Regions from separate parts of the Paenibacillus sp. FSL K6-1096 genome, predicted to be linked through region 2. Evidence: riboswitches for the same ligand, from Rfam matches in the RefSeq annotation. Region 2 holds a riboswitch; each other region holds the start of a gene.
The links. Region 2 has a riboswitch for cyclic di-AMP ahead of MHI24_RS06600 (hypothetical protein). Riboswitches for the same ligand answer to the same signal wherever they lie in the genome.
Positions count from the first base shown of each region.

Region 1: it holds a riboswitch for cyclic di-AMP, as region 2 does, so the genes downstream of both, MHI24_RS16570 (3D domain-containing protein) here and MHI24_RS06600 (hypothetical protein) in region 2, are expected to answer to the same signal.
Region 3: it holds a riboswitch for cyclic di-AMP, as region 2 does, so the genes downstream of both, MHI24_RS16925 (C40 family peptidase) here and MHI24_RS06600 (hypothetical protein) in region 2, are expected to answer to the same signal.

Region 1 covers NZ_CP150274.1:3,715,530-3,720,860, forward strand. Annotated here, with positions in the region: gene MHI24_RS16555 (AbrB/MazE/SpoVT family DNA-binding domain-containing protein) at 196-450, opposite strand; gene MHI24_RS16560 (HD domain-containing protein) at 726-2,009, shown strand; gene MHI24_RS16565 (TatD family hydrolase) at 2,064-2,834, shown strand; cyclic di-AMP (ydaO/yuaA leader) riboswitch at 3,033-3,261, shown strand; gene MHI24_RS16570 (3D domain-containing protein) at 3,540-4,697, shown strand; gene rnmV (ribonuclease M5) at 4,855-5,331, shown strand, end outside.
Region 2 covers NZ_CP150274.1:1,461,182-1,466,512, forward strand. Annotated here, with positions in the region: gene MHI24_RS06595 (SPFH domain-containing protein) at 1-740, opposite strand, end outside; gene MHI24_RS06600 (hypothetical protein) at 756-1,256, opposite strand; cyclic di-AMP (ydaO/yuaA leader) riboswitch at 1,629-1,807, opposite strand; gene MHI24_RS06605 (TetR/AcrR family transcriptional regulator) at 2,137-2,763, shown strand; gene MHI24_RS06610 (MMPL family transporter) at 2,792-5,146, shown strand; gene MHI24_RS06615 (GNAT family N-acetyltransferase) at 5,238-5,331, shown strand, end outside.
Region 3 covers NZ_CP150274.1:3,789,442-3,794,772, reverse strand. Annotated here, with positions in the region: gene MHI24_RS16935 (M1 family metallopeptidase) at 1-1,815, shown strand, start outside; gene MHI24_RS16930 (hypothetical protein) at 1,825-2,658, shown strand; cyclic di-AMP (ydaO/yuaA leader) riboswitch at 2,878-3,017, shown strand; gene MHI24_RS16925 (C40 family peptidase) at 3,075-3,503, shown strand; cyclic di-AMP (ydaO/yuaA leader) riboswitch at 3,898-4,041, shown strand; gene MHI24_RS16920 (C40 family peptidase) at 4,046-4,537, shown strand; gene MHI24_RS16915 (GNAT family protein) at 4,778-5,263, shown strand.

The DNA of each region.
Region 1 (5,331 bases), 2.3 Mb from region 2:
GGGAGGGGAAGCAGCAGATTTTATAAGTCAAGGTTGTGAAATGGTTGTAAAAATGCTTTCTAGGGAAAAGGGGAATCCGGGGAAAGTCCCCGGAAATTAAGATAAAAAAATACCTCCCGCGCGAACAGGAGGCCAAGGAGATATAAAAAGGTTAGAATTAACAATTGGATTAGTTCCTATTATACCCTATTTATCTTAGTTTGTCACAGGGGTAGGGATAGTAGAAATACATTCATGGCAAACAATTTTACCCTTGAAGTAAGTTACATTCTCAGCATTGCCGCAGAAAATACAAGCAGGCTCGTATTTCTTAAGCATGATCCGCTCACCGTCCACGTAAATTTCGAGCGCATCTTTTTCTCCAATGCCAAGGGTGCGACGCAATTCAATCGGAATAACGACCCGTCCAAGCTCGTCTACCTTACGTACAATTCCTGTTGATTTCATCATTACAATCGTTGCTCCTCTCAATGTTCAAAAGCGTCATTATTCGACATTCTTCACTGTTTTATGATATTTATAATACCAACCATTCCCAAAACAGTCAACCTTTTTTGAGGTTAATTTTAAGGAATCTTTTGCGAAAACTTTTATTCCGCTGGGGAACAAGCATTTTCTTTACAAAGAGCAGTAAAAGTCTTTTGTCGATTTGTCAGTACAATAATCGTCAACTTTCGACATTATATGACACTATTTCTTATAAAACAAGAAAAGGAGTTGAGCTCATGAGGCAGCCTTTGTCTGAAGAGAAAGTATTTAAGGACCCGGTTCACAACTATATTCACGTGCAGGACACCATTATTTGGAGACTGATTAACACCCCGGAATTCCAGCGTCTGCGGCGCATAAGGCAGCTTGGCACCTCTTATCTGACCTTCCATGGCGCAGAGCACAGCCGGTTCTCCCATTCGCTTGGCGTGTATGAGATTACCCGCAGAATCATCTCCCAATTCGAACGGAGCGGCTACAAGGACTGGATGCCTGAAGAAAGACTGCTTACGCTGTGCGCCGCGCTGCTGCATGATCTGGGACATGGCCCGTTCTCCCATTCTATAGAAGAAGCTTTTGAAATGGATCATGAGGACTGGACCCGGCGGATTATTCTGGAGGATACCGAAATTACGGCCATCTTGCGCGATGTGGCAGATGATTTCCCCGCCAAGGTGGCTTCGGTCATTGCCAAAACCTATGAGCACGAAATTGTTGTCAATTTGGTGTCGGGACCGCTGGATGCCGACCGGATGGATTATCTGCTGCGGGATGCGTACTATACAGGGGTGAATTACGGAACGATCGACATCGACCGGATTCTGCGGATGCTGCGTCCGTATGACGGCCGGGTGGTGGTCAAGGAATCAGGAATGCACGCTATCGAGGATTATCTGATGTCCCGTTATCAGATGTATTGGCAGGTCTATTTCCACCCGGTGACCCGCAGCTCGGAGATTATTCTCCGGCAGATTCTCCGCAGAGCCAAGGAGCTGGTGCTGGAGGGACATGCCTTCCGGTTCATGATTGAGCCATTAAGCGATTTGTTCAGCGGAGAGGTGTCGGTGGCCCAGTACCTGCTGCTGGATGAGGCGCTGATGCAGACGGCCTTCATGCAGTGGACGCTGGAGGACGACCCGGTGCTGAGCGATCTGTGCAGCCGGTTTATTCACCGCAGGCTGTATAAATATGTAGAGACGGAGCATCTCGATTCCGAGACGATTGACGAAATCCGCCGCAGCTTCTCAGCGGCCGGGCTGCGTGCCGATTATGATCTGGAGATTGATTATCCCACCGATCTGCCTTATGATGTGTTCCGTCCGGGAGACGGATTCGACAGCAAACAGATCCTGCTGCTGGACCGGCATGAGCGGCTGAGGGAAATCTCTGAGGTCTCGGATATTGTCCGCTCGATCAGCGGAATACACCGGGGGCGGTACCATCTTTATTTTCCGCAGGATAAGGTACAGAAAGCCCTTCCGCAGCTGCCGGCAAGGATAGCAGAAATTTTCGCCAGGTAACCGCTTAAGCTTGACCCTATACTATAGAAATTAAGGCAGAAAGGATGTTCATTCATGCAGTTATTCGACACACATACCCATCTGGATGCGCCGCAATTCGACGAAGACCGCGAAGAGGTGATTGCCCGCGCCCATGCCTCCGGAGTCAGCAAAATGATCAATATCGGCTTCAACCGCGAGACGATTCCGACCACGATGCAGCTTGCTGAGCAATATGATTATATTTATGCAGCGGTGGGCTGGCATCCCCAGGATGCGGTCACTATGAAGGACGGGGACCTCGAATGGATTGCTTCCCTGTGCGCCCATCCCAAGGTCGTTGCCATCGGCGAGATCGGGCTGGATTACTATTGGGATACCTCTCCGAAGGATGTGCAGCATGAAGTATTCCGCAAGCAGATTGGCCTGGCCCGTGAGCTGAAGATGCCGATCAGCATTCATAACCGGGATGCCCATGAGGATGTTGTCCGCATTCTCCGCGAGGAGAAGGCCAGTGAGGTGGGAGGCGTGATGCATTCCTTCTCCGGGAGCTGGGAGACTGCCAAAATGTGTCTGGATCTCGGGTTCCATTTGTCCTTCGGGGGGCCTATCACCTTCAAGAACGCCAGGGTGCCCAAAGAGGTGCTTGCCCAGACTCCGCTGGACCGGCTCCTGATCGAAACGGACTCGCCATACCTGACACCACACCCGTTCCGGGGCAAGCGAAATGAGTCCGCTCATGTGAGATTGGTCGCCGAGGCAGCAGCGGAAATAAAAGGCTTGGAATTACAGGAATTGGCGGAAATTACGTATGCGAACGCACTGGAACGATTTGGGATAGTCTGAAAAAGCGAGTAAAAGCGGTCAAAAATGAAGTATAGCCGATATATTGAACTTTTTTAATCGAAAAACAGCCGGATATTACAATATTTTAATGATTTTTTTACGTAAACGTGGTTGAATCGTCCTTTACAACATGCATCAAAACAGGATATCATCTTTTCAGTGCAGTGAGCTGTTGTTTCAGTGACAGCCACTTATTCATGGATCGTCTCGCTTAATCTCCGTATGGAGAACGGGGGAACCGATAATTGCTCTGCCGCATGAACGTACCTAGCACAGCACAGAATTGCCGCAGACAATTATTTGATTTCTTTACGTGGTCTTTGGGGTGAATTTAAGGGCAACCGCCGTGAGCGGGTGACCTAAGATAGGGCATCTCTCTTATGCCCGAACCCGACAGCTAACCCCGTAAGCGTAAGTAAGAGAGGAAACCTCGTGCATAGCCGCCTGTATTCGACACCGGAGAAGCCACGAAAGAGTCCTCTGTGAACTCTTTCTTGGCTTTTTTGTTTTGAATATTGCGGATGATCCCGGCATACTGTTATATAACAGATCCGGGAGTCACCATGCCGAGAGGCGATCCATGAGCAGGAGACGCTGAAGCAATGCGGGCGTATCCTGTTGTAATCTCAAACTTAGTTTCGTCAGAAGTGATTCAGTCACCTTGATATACTTGGACGACGGGGCTATGTAAGGAGGATGGAGAGAGTGGGCGTATTCCAACCAGAGGTATCCCATGATTCGCAATCATCCAGCAGGTCTTTCGCATTACGGTGGAAGCAAGTCAACCCCCGGGTATTATTGCTTGCCGGTGTGTTATCCCTTGTGATCGCACTGTTCATTCTGCTGTACGTACACGGTCAGAGCAAAAAGGAAATTACTCTAGTCATAGACGGACGGGTACAGACGCTGGAGACGCGCGAGGCGCTGCTCAGTGATGTACTGGCCAAAGAACAGATATCGCTCCAGGAGCATGATGAATTATCTTTTGCCCTTAGTGATGAGATAAAAGACGGCGACCGTGTCGTTATTAACACCGCACAGAGGTTCATCCTTACGGCGGACGGAAAGACAAAGGTATTATTCACGACCGAGGATACTATTGGTCAGGCAATCGGCAAGCTGGGCTATAGCCTGGAAGGCTTAGACAAGATTTACCCTTCGAAAGACACCGCAGTATCTGCCGATATGAAAGTCAAGATTGTCCGGGTTAACAAGCAGGTCGTCCAGCGGACCACCAACCTGCCGTTCCGGGTCATCAAGACAGCAGACCCCTCATTAACCAAGGGAACCGTTCGGGTAGCACAGGCAGGCAAGCCGGGCGTAATGATCCAGCACATCGAGAAGGTCTATCACGATGGCGAGCTGGCATCCATGCGCATGATCGGCAAGGAAGTACACACAGTCACCAAAGACAAGGTGATTGCCGTGGGCACCAAGCCTCTTCCTAAGCCCGTTGTTGTGGCCACAACTTCCAAACCCGAAGCAACCTCCAAATCATCCAAAGTCAGCGCTAAGGCGAACAAGGTAACGAGCAAGGCAGGCGTGAATTTTGAGTATAAGCGCATGATCAAAAATGTATCCATGACGGCGTATTCCTCGCAGGAGCCGGGTATTGGAACCCGTACCGCCTCAGGCACACGTGTGACAGAAGGGCGTACTATCGCTGTTGATCCGAATGTAATTCCGATTGGCTGGTGGGTGTACATTGAAGGATTAGGATTCCGCCGCGCAGAGGATACCGGCGGTGCCATCAAAGGCAATAAGGTGGATGTCTATTACGATTCACTGAGCCATGCGCGTAATTTCGGCCGGAAGTCACGGACCCTCTATGTCATCGGACCGGTGAAGCCGGAGCTGAATTAACGCGGGACTTTTGCAAATTAGCGGTATATAGGATATAGTGAGGGAAGCACTTACGAAGCTTGAGAGCTGCCGCTCATCACTTATACATTCTTTAGCCAAAAAGAAGGGGAGCGAATCCTCTTCTTTTTGCGTTCTGGAGTAAGGAGTCAACTTATCGATGATCAAGGAATTAATTGTTGTGGAAGGCAAAAGCGACACTGTGGCCGTGAAGCGCGCGGTAGAGGCCGACACGATCGAAACCGGCGGCTCCGCCGTGGACCGTAAGGTCATTGCCAAGATAGCGCTGGCTATGGAGCGCAGAGGCGTCATCATTCTCACGGACCCTGACCATGCCGGGGAGCGTATCCGCAAAATCGTCTCCTCCAAGGTGCCCGGCTGCAAGCACGCCTTCATCCCGGAGAAGGACGCAACCCGCAAGGGGGATATTGGCGTGGAGAATGCCTCGCCTGAAGCGATCCGCCATGCGCTGGAGCATGTCCATACCTCCTTTGAGGGCGCTCCGGCCGTAATCGGAATGGACGAGCTAATGGCTGCCGGCCTGATGGTGCATCCCCGCGCGGCCGAGCGGAGAATGCAGCTTGGCAATCTGCTGGGCATCGGGTACTGCAACGGCAAGCAGCTATATAAACGTCTG
Region 2 (5,331 bases):
TCCTTCTCGAACAGGGATTCCTTCGCACGGGCTGCCGTTCCCGCTTCTATCGTCGCCTGGTGGGCATTGGCTTTGGCAATCGAGGATTCCTTCTCCGCCTCAGCCTGCTTGATCTGGATGTCGCGCTCTGCCTCCGCTTTGGCAATGCTGGCATCACGGCGGATACGTTCAATCTCGGGTACCCCCATATTGTCGATGTACCCTTTGTCATCGGTAATCTTTTTGATGGTGAAGCTGACGACCTCCAGCCCCATTTTGTCGAGGTCCTCTGAGCAGGTCTCCCGCATCTTGCTGTTGATCTCATCCGGGGTCTTCAGAATCGATTCGACCGACAGCTGGCCGATCAGTCCGCGCAGATGGCCTTCCACCGAATGCAGGATAATCGTCTCGCGGTCCTCCTCCGGCCGGTCAATGAACTGCTCGCTGGCGGTCAGGATTGCGGTGGGATCGCTTTTGATCTTAATCTGGGCGACGGCCTCCAGGTTGAGCTTGATGCCCTGCCGGGAGAACATGGCCTGCGCCGGAATGACATCGAAGCTCATCAGCATCATCGAGATGGTCTTATTGTTCTGAAAGCCGGGGATGACGAAGGTCCCGCCGCCTTGCACCACTCTTTTGCCGCCGAGGCCGTATACGATCATTGCCTGGTTGGGCGGTACCTTCTTATACGCGGTCACGATGCTGGACAGGACCAGCAGAATCACTACAACGATTGCTCCAGTAACATAGAGAATTAACATTAGCTCCGACACTCCCTATTCAATTTGTCCCATTTCCCGTTCAAAAAGCGTTACCGCTGCAAGCCCCTTCTCCACCCGCACAATAATCACCCGGTCGCCCCGGTTCAGCTCCTGTCCGGGTTCAGCCCTTACGCCGATGGAGCGCATGGTGCCGAGCAGCACATATTTCATCTCCCCGACGGCTCCGTCCGCTGCGGCGATGCTAATATATCCGAGCTGACCGGCCGGGTCATACTCCCATTCACTCATGCTGCTGTCGTACCGGGTCATGATCCGGGCCAGCACCGTATAGAGCAGAATGCCCGGCAGCAGGGCAATCACGGTGCAGACCAGCACCACTGGCAGCAATTGCATCCCGCTGAATTTTGTCAGCATGTAACCCGTGCCGCCCCAGACGGTGACCGACACCATCAGCGGCAGAATCGGCAGTACCCCCGGCCCTCCGGCATCACTGCCACCCGCATGGATATGTCCCGCCAGGCCATGCCCGTGAATACTGCCGCTGAGCAGGAGCACCAGCCCCGCCCAGAAGCAGACGATGAATACAGTAGCGATGGTAATCCCCTCCTTTCAGTGGATTGTGGTGATGAGTCAAGTGATTAATTATTGTTGTTATAAGATGTTGTATTACTATCGCCGTTACTAATCCGCCTGGGTTTCCAAGCAGGACTGCTTGGTTAGATGGGAGCGGAGGCGCAAGGTGGTTCGGGTGCACTAGTGCTCTTCATTAACTCTAACTCCCGTCCACTCTTCGCCCCCAGTAAACTTCCGGCTCCTTCCCCCCAGCCACTTCAAGCGCAACCTGAGGGCTTCCTCCCTTACCCGTACAGCAAAAAGACCACAGCAGCAACAGGGCTCTCCGTGGTCGGTTAATCGATCATGGCGCTCATCCTCTCTCTTCGAGGCTTACGGGGTTAGCTGACGGATTCGGGCAGCGAGATTGCCCTACCTTACCGGTGTCATAGCAGCACGCAGTAAGGATTCACCCCAGAGTGCAGCAGCATCACTTCCGCCGCTTCACCCGTTGGTTCCCCCGTTCCCGTAACGGAATTCAGCCGCCTGTGAGAACAGTGTTATGTCATTCGGTTGATGATTGAATCTTACGCCTGCGGCCCGGCAAAGTAAAACGCGGCAGTTGGCAAAAGAAGCCAAACCCGCCGTCCCTATACGAATGAAGGCGCATTCTTGCGCTGCGCTCTTATGCGGCCGGGGATTTGCTCGTTCTTGCGCCTTTTTGCGAAAGCGGGTTTATTCGTAAAATTTGAAATATTCACATTTCCGTCACTAGATGCTCATTGTGCAACATTGCCCTTTGGGCAATAATATAACCTATAGCTATTACTATTCAACCCATGCTATTCAGCGCAATAGCAGCAGAAAGGAGGAAACAGGAAGCTTGAATTCCAAACTGAACCTGCGGGACAAAAAAAAGGAGGCCACCGCCTACGCCTTGTCCACCGCCGCCTTTGAGCTTGCGCTTGAGCACGGCATGGACGGCTTCATTGTGGACGATGTGGTGCAGAAGGCCGGTTATTCCCGGCGGACCTTTGCCAATTACTTCTCTTGCAAGGAGGAGGCGGTCGCCGCTTATTTCATTGGCAATATTGCAGCCAAAGAGAAAGAAGAGGCGGATCACACGCTGGCCGCTCAGCCGCCGGATGCTACGCCGCTCGATGTCCTGTACAATCTGCTGAAACTCCAATTCACCTCGGAGTTCCTGCATAAGCTGCGGCAGTTCGTCTCCCTGGCGCATCAGCATCCGTCCCTGGAGCCTTACATTCTCAATGTCTTCCGGCATTTGCAGATCACCGCCCAGGAGACGCTGGAGCAGTTCACCCATGGACGGTATGCCGATGGATATACCCACCTGCTGGCCGGTGCCGTCTACGGGGCCTTCGTGCCCATTCTGGACGGACGGCTGAATGTGATGCTGCCGGGCGAGCAGCTGAGTGCAGACTCCGAAGCTATGCCGTTTGACCAATATTTGAATTCGATGTTCGCTTACTTACGCAACGGCTTCTAAATTTAGAGATACAGAGGAGAAACCATTCATGTCTACTTTTCTATACCGTTTAGGCAAATCGGCTTATGCCAGGCCCTGGATGTTCATTGCTGTCTGGATCGTCATACTCGGTGTGATCGGCACCCTTATCGGAGTGAACGGCATTCAGTCCAGCTCCGAGATGAAAATTGAAGGCACCGAGTCGCAAAAAGTGCTGGATAAGCTGTCCAAAGAGCTGCCCGCTGCGGCCGGAGGTCAGGCAAGTGTAGCCTTCACTGCACCTGAAGGCGAACGGCTGGACACGCCGGAGCGCGCTGCGTTGCTGCTGAAGGCGATCAATGATGTGTACAGCATGGAGTATGTCATCAACCCTGCTGAGCTGGCTGCCCAAGCAGCTGCTGCGGCTGGTCAAGGCGCTACCGATCCTTCTGCTGCCGCCGCAGGCCAAGGTGCTGCCGCCGATCCTTCCGCTGCCGCCGCAGGCCAAGGCGCTGCCGCGGCCCAAGCGGTCCCGTTCGGCCCGCTGATGGCTGACGGCATGCCTGTTCCCGGCGTAATGCTGTCGGCGGACGGCAATATTGCCTTGTTCCAGTTCCAGTTCACCGTGCAGCAGACCTCGCTGCCCTCCAATGTGCCGGATGATATCATCGACACAGTGACCGAGGTCGAACAGTCCGGCTCCGGGATTACAGCGATTCCAAGCGATTCGCTCAAAAGCATTCCGGCCATCGGCTCCACCGAAGCTATCGGAGTTGCCGTCGCCGCCATCGTATTATTCATGACGCTGGGCTCGGTGGTGGCCGCCGGTCTGCCGCTGATTACTGCGCTGCTGGGCGTGGCCATCAGTGTCGGAGGCGCCTTCGCGCTGGGCAGCCTGATCCAGATGAACGACATCACCCCGGTACTGGCCGTAATGATCGGTCTGGCTGTAGGGATCGACTACTCGCTGTTCATTGTGAACCGGCAGCGCCGCCTCATTCTTGATGAGAAGCTAAGCGCCGGGGAAGCCGCCAGCCGGGCGCTGGGTACGGCGGGAAGCGCGGTGTTCTTCGCCGGACTGACCGTTATTATTGCCCTGTGCGGGATGCTCGTTATCGGCATCGGCTTCCTGTCCACGATGGCGCTTGTAGCAGCGGCCAGTGTGCTGGTCAATGTTCTGCTGGCATTAACCCTGCTGCCTGCACTGCTCGGACTGGTCGGCGAGAAGATCGTGACCGCCAAAGCCCGGACCAAGCAGACGGCCGCCGCCAAGCAAGCGCAGCACAGCTTCTCGCACCGCTGGGCGAATGCCACTGTGAAATTCCGCTGGGCCATCATTATTCTCGTCGTGCTGGTGCTGGGAACAGCTGCTATCCCGGTCAGCAAAATGGAGCTGGGCATCCCGTCCGGCGCCTCAGCGAACCTGGATACACCTGCCCGCCAGAGCTATGATGTAATCTCCAAGGGCTTCGGCGAAGGCTTCAACGGACCGCTGCTGCTGGTCGCTGAGCCGAAGAATCCGTCCGACAAAATTTCCATGCCTGTCCTGGGCAAACTGATTCAAGAGCTGCAAATGCACGATAATGTGACCCTGGTCTCACCGCTGGGCACGAATCCCGCCGGTGATATCGCCATTATCAGTCTGATTCCGAAGACGGGGCCTACAGACACCGCAACCAGAGACCTAGTAGAGGAGCTGCGTGATCCGGCCTCCGCTCTGACGGACGGCAACAATATTACTCTGGGCGTGACCGGCTTCACCGCCATCAACATTGATATGTCTTCCAAGCTGGCTGAAGCCTTCCCGGTCTATGTCGGCATCATAGTCATTCTGTCGCTGATCATTCTGCTGCTGGTCTTCCGCTCGATTATCGTTCCAATCAAAGCCACGCTCGGCTTCGTGCTAAGCATTCTGGCCACCTTCGGCGTGACCACGGCGGTCTATCAATGGGGATGGCTGCACTCGCTGTTCGGCTTCGATACCGGCGGACCGCTGCTGAGCTTCATGCCGATTCTGGTCACAGGCATCCTGTACGGGCTGGCTATGGACTACCAGGTCTTCCTCGTCAGCTCGATGCGTGAGGCTTATGTCCACGGCCGCCACGGCAAGGACAGCGTCATTCACGGCTATGATCTGGCCAGCCGTGTGGTCCTGGCCGCAGGAGTCATCATGGTATCCGTCTTTGCCGGCTTCATCTTCGCCCCTGACGCGATGATCAAGCAGATCGGCTTCGCCCTGGCCTTCGGCATTCTGATCGATGCCTTCATCATCCGGATGACGCTCGTTCCGGCCGTCATGGCCGTCTTCGGCGACAAAGCCTGGTGGCTGCCGAAATGGCTGGACCGCCTGCTGCCGAACCTTGATGTAGAAGGCGATAAGCTGATCGCCAGACTGAACGCAGAGAGCGGACAGAAGCAGCATTAATCTCTCCTGTCTTCCCCTGCACCAACAGAGCCTGCGGCTTCATGCCGCAGGCTCTGTTATGTTATATTTACTTCGAGAAGGAGTGATTCCTATGAACATCATTGAAATGGAGCTTGAACAGAATCAGCAGGAAATCTCCCGCTTGCTGGAGGAGCACAGCCGCCGCATGGACAGCAGCATCCCGT
Region 3 (5,331 bases), 2.3 Mb from region 2:
CCTGAGACTGAGGCGCTAAGCCAGCGTGTGGTCGAATACCACATGGATGTGCAGCTCCTGCCGGACACCGGGACACTGACAGCCTCCGAGACGCTCACCTGGACCCATCCGGGCAAAAAACCGGTTCAGGAGCTCTATTTCCACCTGTATCCCAACGCATTCGCTTCAGCGGATACTACCTTCATGAAGGAATCCGGGGGTAAGCTGCGCGGAGATTCCATGCCCGCAGGCGGATACGGCAGCATCACGCTCACCGATCTGCGGACCTCCGAGGGCGTGTCGCTGATGCAGCGCACCCAGTACGTTCAGCCGGATGACGGCAATGTCCATGACAGGACACTGCTCAAGGTCCACCTGCCCCAGCCGGTTAACGGCGGCGAGAGTGTGACCGTACGGCTGAAGTTCGAGGTCAAGCTGCCCAAAATATTCGCCCGGATGGGCACTGCTGACCGCTTCGTTATGGCCGGACAGTGGTTCCCGAAGCTGAGCGTGTACGAGCCGGCCGGCAGAAGAGGTCTGAAGGAGGAAGGCTGGAATCTGCACCAGTATCACGGCACCTCCGAATTCTACAGTGATTTCGGAATTTACAATGTCACCATCTCTGTTCCCCCCGGGTATATCGTGGCCGCAACCGGCTTCCCGGTGAAGGACGCCCGGCTGGCGCAGGGCCGCAAGATCTATCAGTTCTACGCAGACGACGTGCATGATTTCGCCTGGGCTGCCTCGCCCGATTTCGTGGTTGCGGAGAAGGCTTTCTCAGCGCCGGAGGTGCCGGGTGTACGGATCAAGCTCTATCTAGACCCGCTGCACAAGAATCTGCAGGAGCGCTACTTCCAGGCAGCCGAGGCGGCGCTGACCGCCTTCAGCAAATGGTACGGCCCTTACCCGTATTCCACCTTGTCCATTGTCGTTCCGCCGGAGTCCGGCAACGGCGCAGGGGGAATGGAATATCCGACGCTGATCACCGCCTTCGGCGCTGCGGAGGCCTCGCCGGGAACCTCGCTGGAGCGCACCATCATCCATGAGATCGGCCACCAGTACTTCTACGGGATGCTGGCCAGCAATGAATTTGAAGAAGCTTGGCTGGATGAGAGCTTCACCTCTTACGCCGAGGACCGGCTGATGGAGCAGGAATACGGTGTAGCCGCAAGCCTCCCGCTCCAGTCCAGCCTGGTCTCGTCATCGCAGCCGCTCAATCTGGAGACCTGGAAATACAGCGGCGACGATGCCTACACACGCAATGTGTATATCCGGGGCAAGCTGGTGCTGAAGGATATCGAGCGGATTACGGGAGCCAAGAATATGGATGCCATTCTCTCCGCCTATGCCCGCAAATACCGCTTCAAGCATCCTTCCACCGCCGACTTCCAGAAGATTGTCGAGAAGGTAACCAAGCAGTCCTGGCAGACTTATTTTGACCGCTATGTCTATGCCGGAGGCGCTCCCGATTTCGCAGTGGACGATATAAGGCTCTCTGCCAGTGAGGCCGGCGGCAGCGAAGCACCCGGGTACAAGGCGGTAGTGGACGTAAGCAACAAAGGCACGCTATATTCCGATGTCCCCGTTAAATTCACCTTCTCCGACGGGTACACCGTGCAGCAGTACTGGAATGGCGAGGGCAAGTCCACATCCTTCGAGTTAGCGTACAAGGCACCTCTGGTCTCCGCTGAGATTGATCCGATGCATTCTGTCCTGCTGGAGAGCAGACATCTTAACAATTTCCGCATGGCGGGGCTGGAGGAGCGCACGCTCTCCCGCTGGACGCTCAGTGCGACGACACTGCTGGAAACTCTGCTCGGAACTCTTGGCTGGTGAGGTGAGGGAATGGTGAAAAGTTCAATAGCCCGCGGTTGGCTCAGCATGAAAGAGCAATTCTATATATTGATTCTGCTGTTTATCTACCGGCTGTTCTGGGGATATTTCCTGTACAAATTCATTAAAAGCGCCGTGGTTCCTGTGCTGCTCCGCTACCCTGACCCGGGCGCCGGCGGCAGCGAAATGGGCAGGCTGCTGTATTATATCGAGGGGCATACGGCCCTGCAGAGCGATCCTGCGGTGCTCCGGTGGCTGTGGCTCCTCCTGGGCCTGACGGTCCTGCGGCTGCTGCTCTCCCCTTTCATCCGGGCAGGTCTGCTGCATGAGCTTCATCAGGAGCGCGCCGGGGCGCGGGGGCTGTTCTTTTTTCCGGGTATGAAAAAGTACGGGCTGCCTGTGCTGCTGTTCAGCCTTGCCGAGTGGGTGCTGACCCTGCTTCCGCTCTATTGGCTGCTTCCGCGTATGTACCGGCTGCTGCTTGGCGGCATCATGAATTATCCGCTTCTGCTGAAGCTTGTGCCCTATGTGCTGGGCTGGCTCCTCTACCTCTTCATCATCCGCAAGCTCCTGCTCTATATGCAGTTCGGATATACCGCCGGTACCGGGATGTTCTCCTCGCTGCTGGTTTGCCTCAAGGTACTGCTGCCCTCCATTGGTATATCTATCGTTATGGGGGCGGGCAGTCTCGCCGTGCTGCTGATCTGCAGTGCGTCCGCGCTGCTGTATCCCGGCCTGCCCGCACTGCTGCTGCGCCAGGCAGCCCCGCTGCCCTCTAACCTGCTTGACATGTGGGGAATCGCTGCACAGTACCATCTATGGTCCAGCAAATCATTTCCACAATAAACTCCGGATAATCCGGCATACTAAAAAGAGTCACCGCCCCTTCCCCAGGGCGCAGGACTCTTTTTTCTTTGGGCATAGACAGCCGGATGGGTAAAAGCATTTGCAAATCGGAAAATCCTCTGTTACAATGATGGCTGTACTAGTAACAAAGTTGTAATCTTTATGACATGAATTTCTGCCAACCATGAAATGTAACGTTGTCGATATGTCACTATTCTGGTGCCTAACACGCCTAATTCCTTTGCACCGGGAAGTGGGGGAACCATATTTTGGGTGAATTGATCTCGCTTTAGAGGGGTCATAGGGGAACCTTCTACCGAATCCTTAAGCTAACCCCGCAGGCCTTGGAAGGAGTACATCTGTTGAGAGTTCAGAACTTCAAGAAGAAATGCACCGCCGCAGCGCTGGGTCTTGTGATGGTATTCACACTTGGGGCGGGCAGCGCCTTCGCCGATTCCAAAATGGATAAAGTCATTTCCAAAACCATTGGAACGTCGTACAAAACCGGAGGCACCACCACCAGCGGATTTGATTGCTCGGGATTCACCAAATATGTGTTCAAGAATGTAGGACTTACCCTGCCGCGCACCTCTAAGGCACAGTACAAAGTAGGGACGGCCGTATCCAAGAGCAATCTCCGTTCCGGCGATCTCGTATTCTTCAATACCCTGGGCAACGGAGTGTCCCATGTTGGTATTTATGTCGGAAACGGTAAGTTTGCACAGTCTTCCAGTTCACGCGGAGTCACTATCACTTCAATGAGCCAGTCCTACTGGGCCAACCGCTACGTTGGCGCCAAACGGGTAATGAGCACCACAGCCTACCAGGCTGTCGCGTACGATTGAGCTGAACGTTTGAATCAAACCCCGCAACTGTTAACCTCTAACATCCAAATGTAACTTATAGAAGCCCGGAATTTGATTATTGCCGTAATCATTTCCGGGTTTTTCCTTTACCTTATTCTACCTTTTACACCGGATTTCCGATCTTGAAACAGCATTTTATGGAAAACCAAAAGAAAAAAACATATAAAACTGGCTGTACGCATAGATATTTGTCCTAACGATGGGCTATAACTCTAAAAAACACAAAAAAGATGCATTAATATGTTATTAGTGATTGCCAATCTCTGCAGTCTTTGCTACAATTATCGCAGTGAGCTTTTAGTAACATTTTTGTAATTATTGAGTGACTTTTAATCAAGTTTTTGTCATGAATCGGATAAATAGCTAATCCTAATCAACAGTCGTGCCGAGTTCCCTAATGAATTAGGGAAACGGGGGAACCAGTTTTGGGTGAATTGACCTCCTATTCTAAGAGGGGTCATAGGGGACCTTCAACCGAACCCTTAAGCTAACCTCGTAGGCATCGGAAGGGGTATTTACTTTTGAAGAAGAAGCTAGCAGCCGCAGTACTGAGCTTATCCATTATCTTCACAATCGGGGCAGGAAGCGCTTTCGCGGATTCCAAGATGGATAAGGTGATCGACAAGGCCATCGGAACCAAATACGTATCCGGCGGTACTACCACCAATGGCTTTGATTGCTCCGGATTCACCATGTATGTTTTTGATAAGATCGGCATTAATCTGCCGCACCAATCGGGTTCCCAATACCAGATGGGCTCAGCCGTATCCCGTGATGAGCTAAGAGCAGGCGATCTTGTATTCTTCAATACCAATGGCAGAGGCGTCTCCCATGTCGGCATTTATGTCGGTGACGGCGATTTCGCACATGCTTCTTCTTCCCGCGGGGTTACCATCAGTTCGCTTAGCGACAGCTATTATGTCAACCGTTATATCGGTGCCAAGCGCATTATGAGCACAGACGCTTACAAGACGGTAGCGACGGATTCCCAGGACAACGACGACGTACAATAGACTTCATATTGCTAATGCATAGGCTCTTTTCCAGGATGATAACACATCTTTGGGGAAGAGCTTTTTCTTTCTTACTCCCTACTTACCCGTCTCAGAATTGGCCAAACACCCTTTCCGGCATTTCAGAAAATATTTTTTCGCATTTGTCAAGTTTCCGCCTCCCGGCAAGGAATTTGCGCGGAATCAGGCGTATGATGTATATATAGTTAACAAGAGCATTTAACGAGAGGAGACTGGCCTATGATTCGTTCTCCGCTAACCTTTTATGTAGTACCGATGGAATCGCTTCATGCCGAAGAGATCTGCAAGTGGGAATATAGCCCGCCTTACAATATATACGGCTGGATGTCCTGGGAGCAGATGCAGGCACTAGGCGTGGAATTCGGGGACCCGCAGCTGCGCAGCGAGCAATATGTTTCTGTGGTGGACGGACAAGGCATTCTGTGCGGGTTCGCCCAGCTGTTCCCCATGGAGGGTGTAGTCAGGCTCGGCGTGGGGATGCGGCCGGACCTGTGCGGCAATGGCCTGGGGCAGCAGTTCATGAAGGCTATCGTGCAGGCTGCACTGGCCCGTTACCCGGAGCGGGAGATCGATCTGGAGGTGTTGACCTGGAATCAGCGCGCTATCCGCGCTTACCAGAAGAGCGGGTTCACCATAACCGATACGTATGAACGCAGAACGCCTACCGGCAATAAGCCGTTTTATTGCATGGTCTATGACAAATAACACCCGAGGCATGGTTATGTGCAAAAAAGCAGGGGTTTTCCGTTCGTTTTTTTGACACAAATACTATG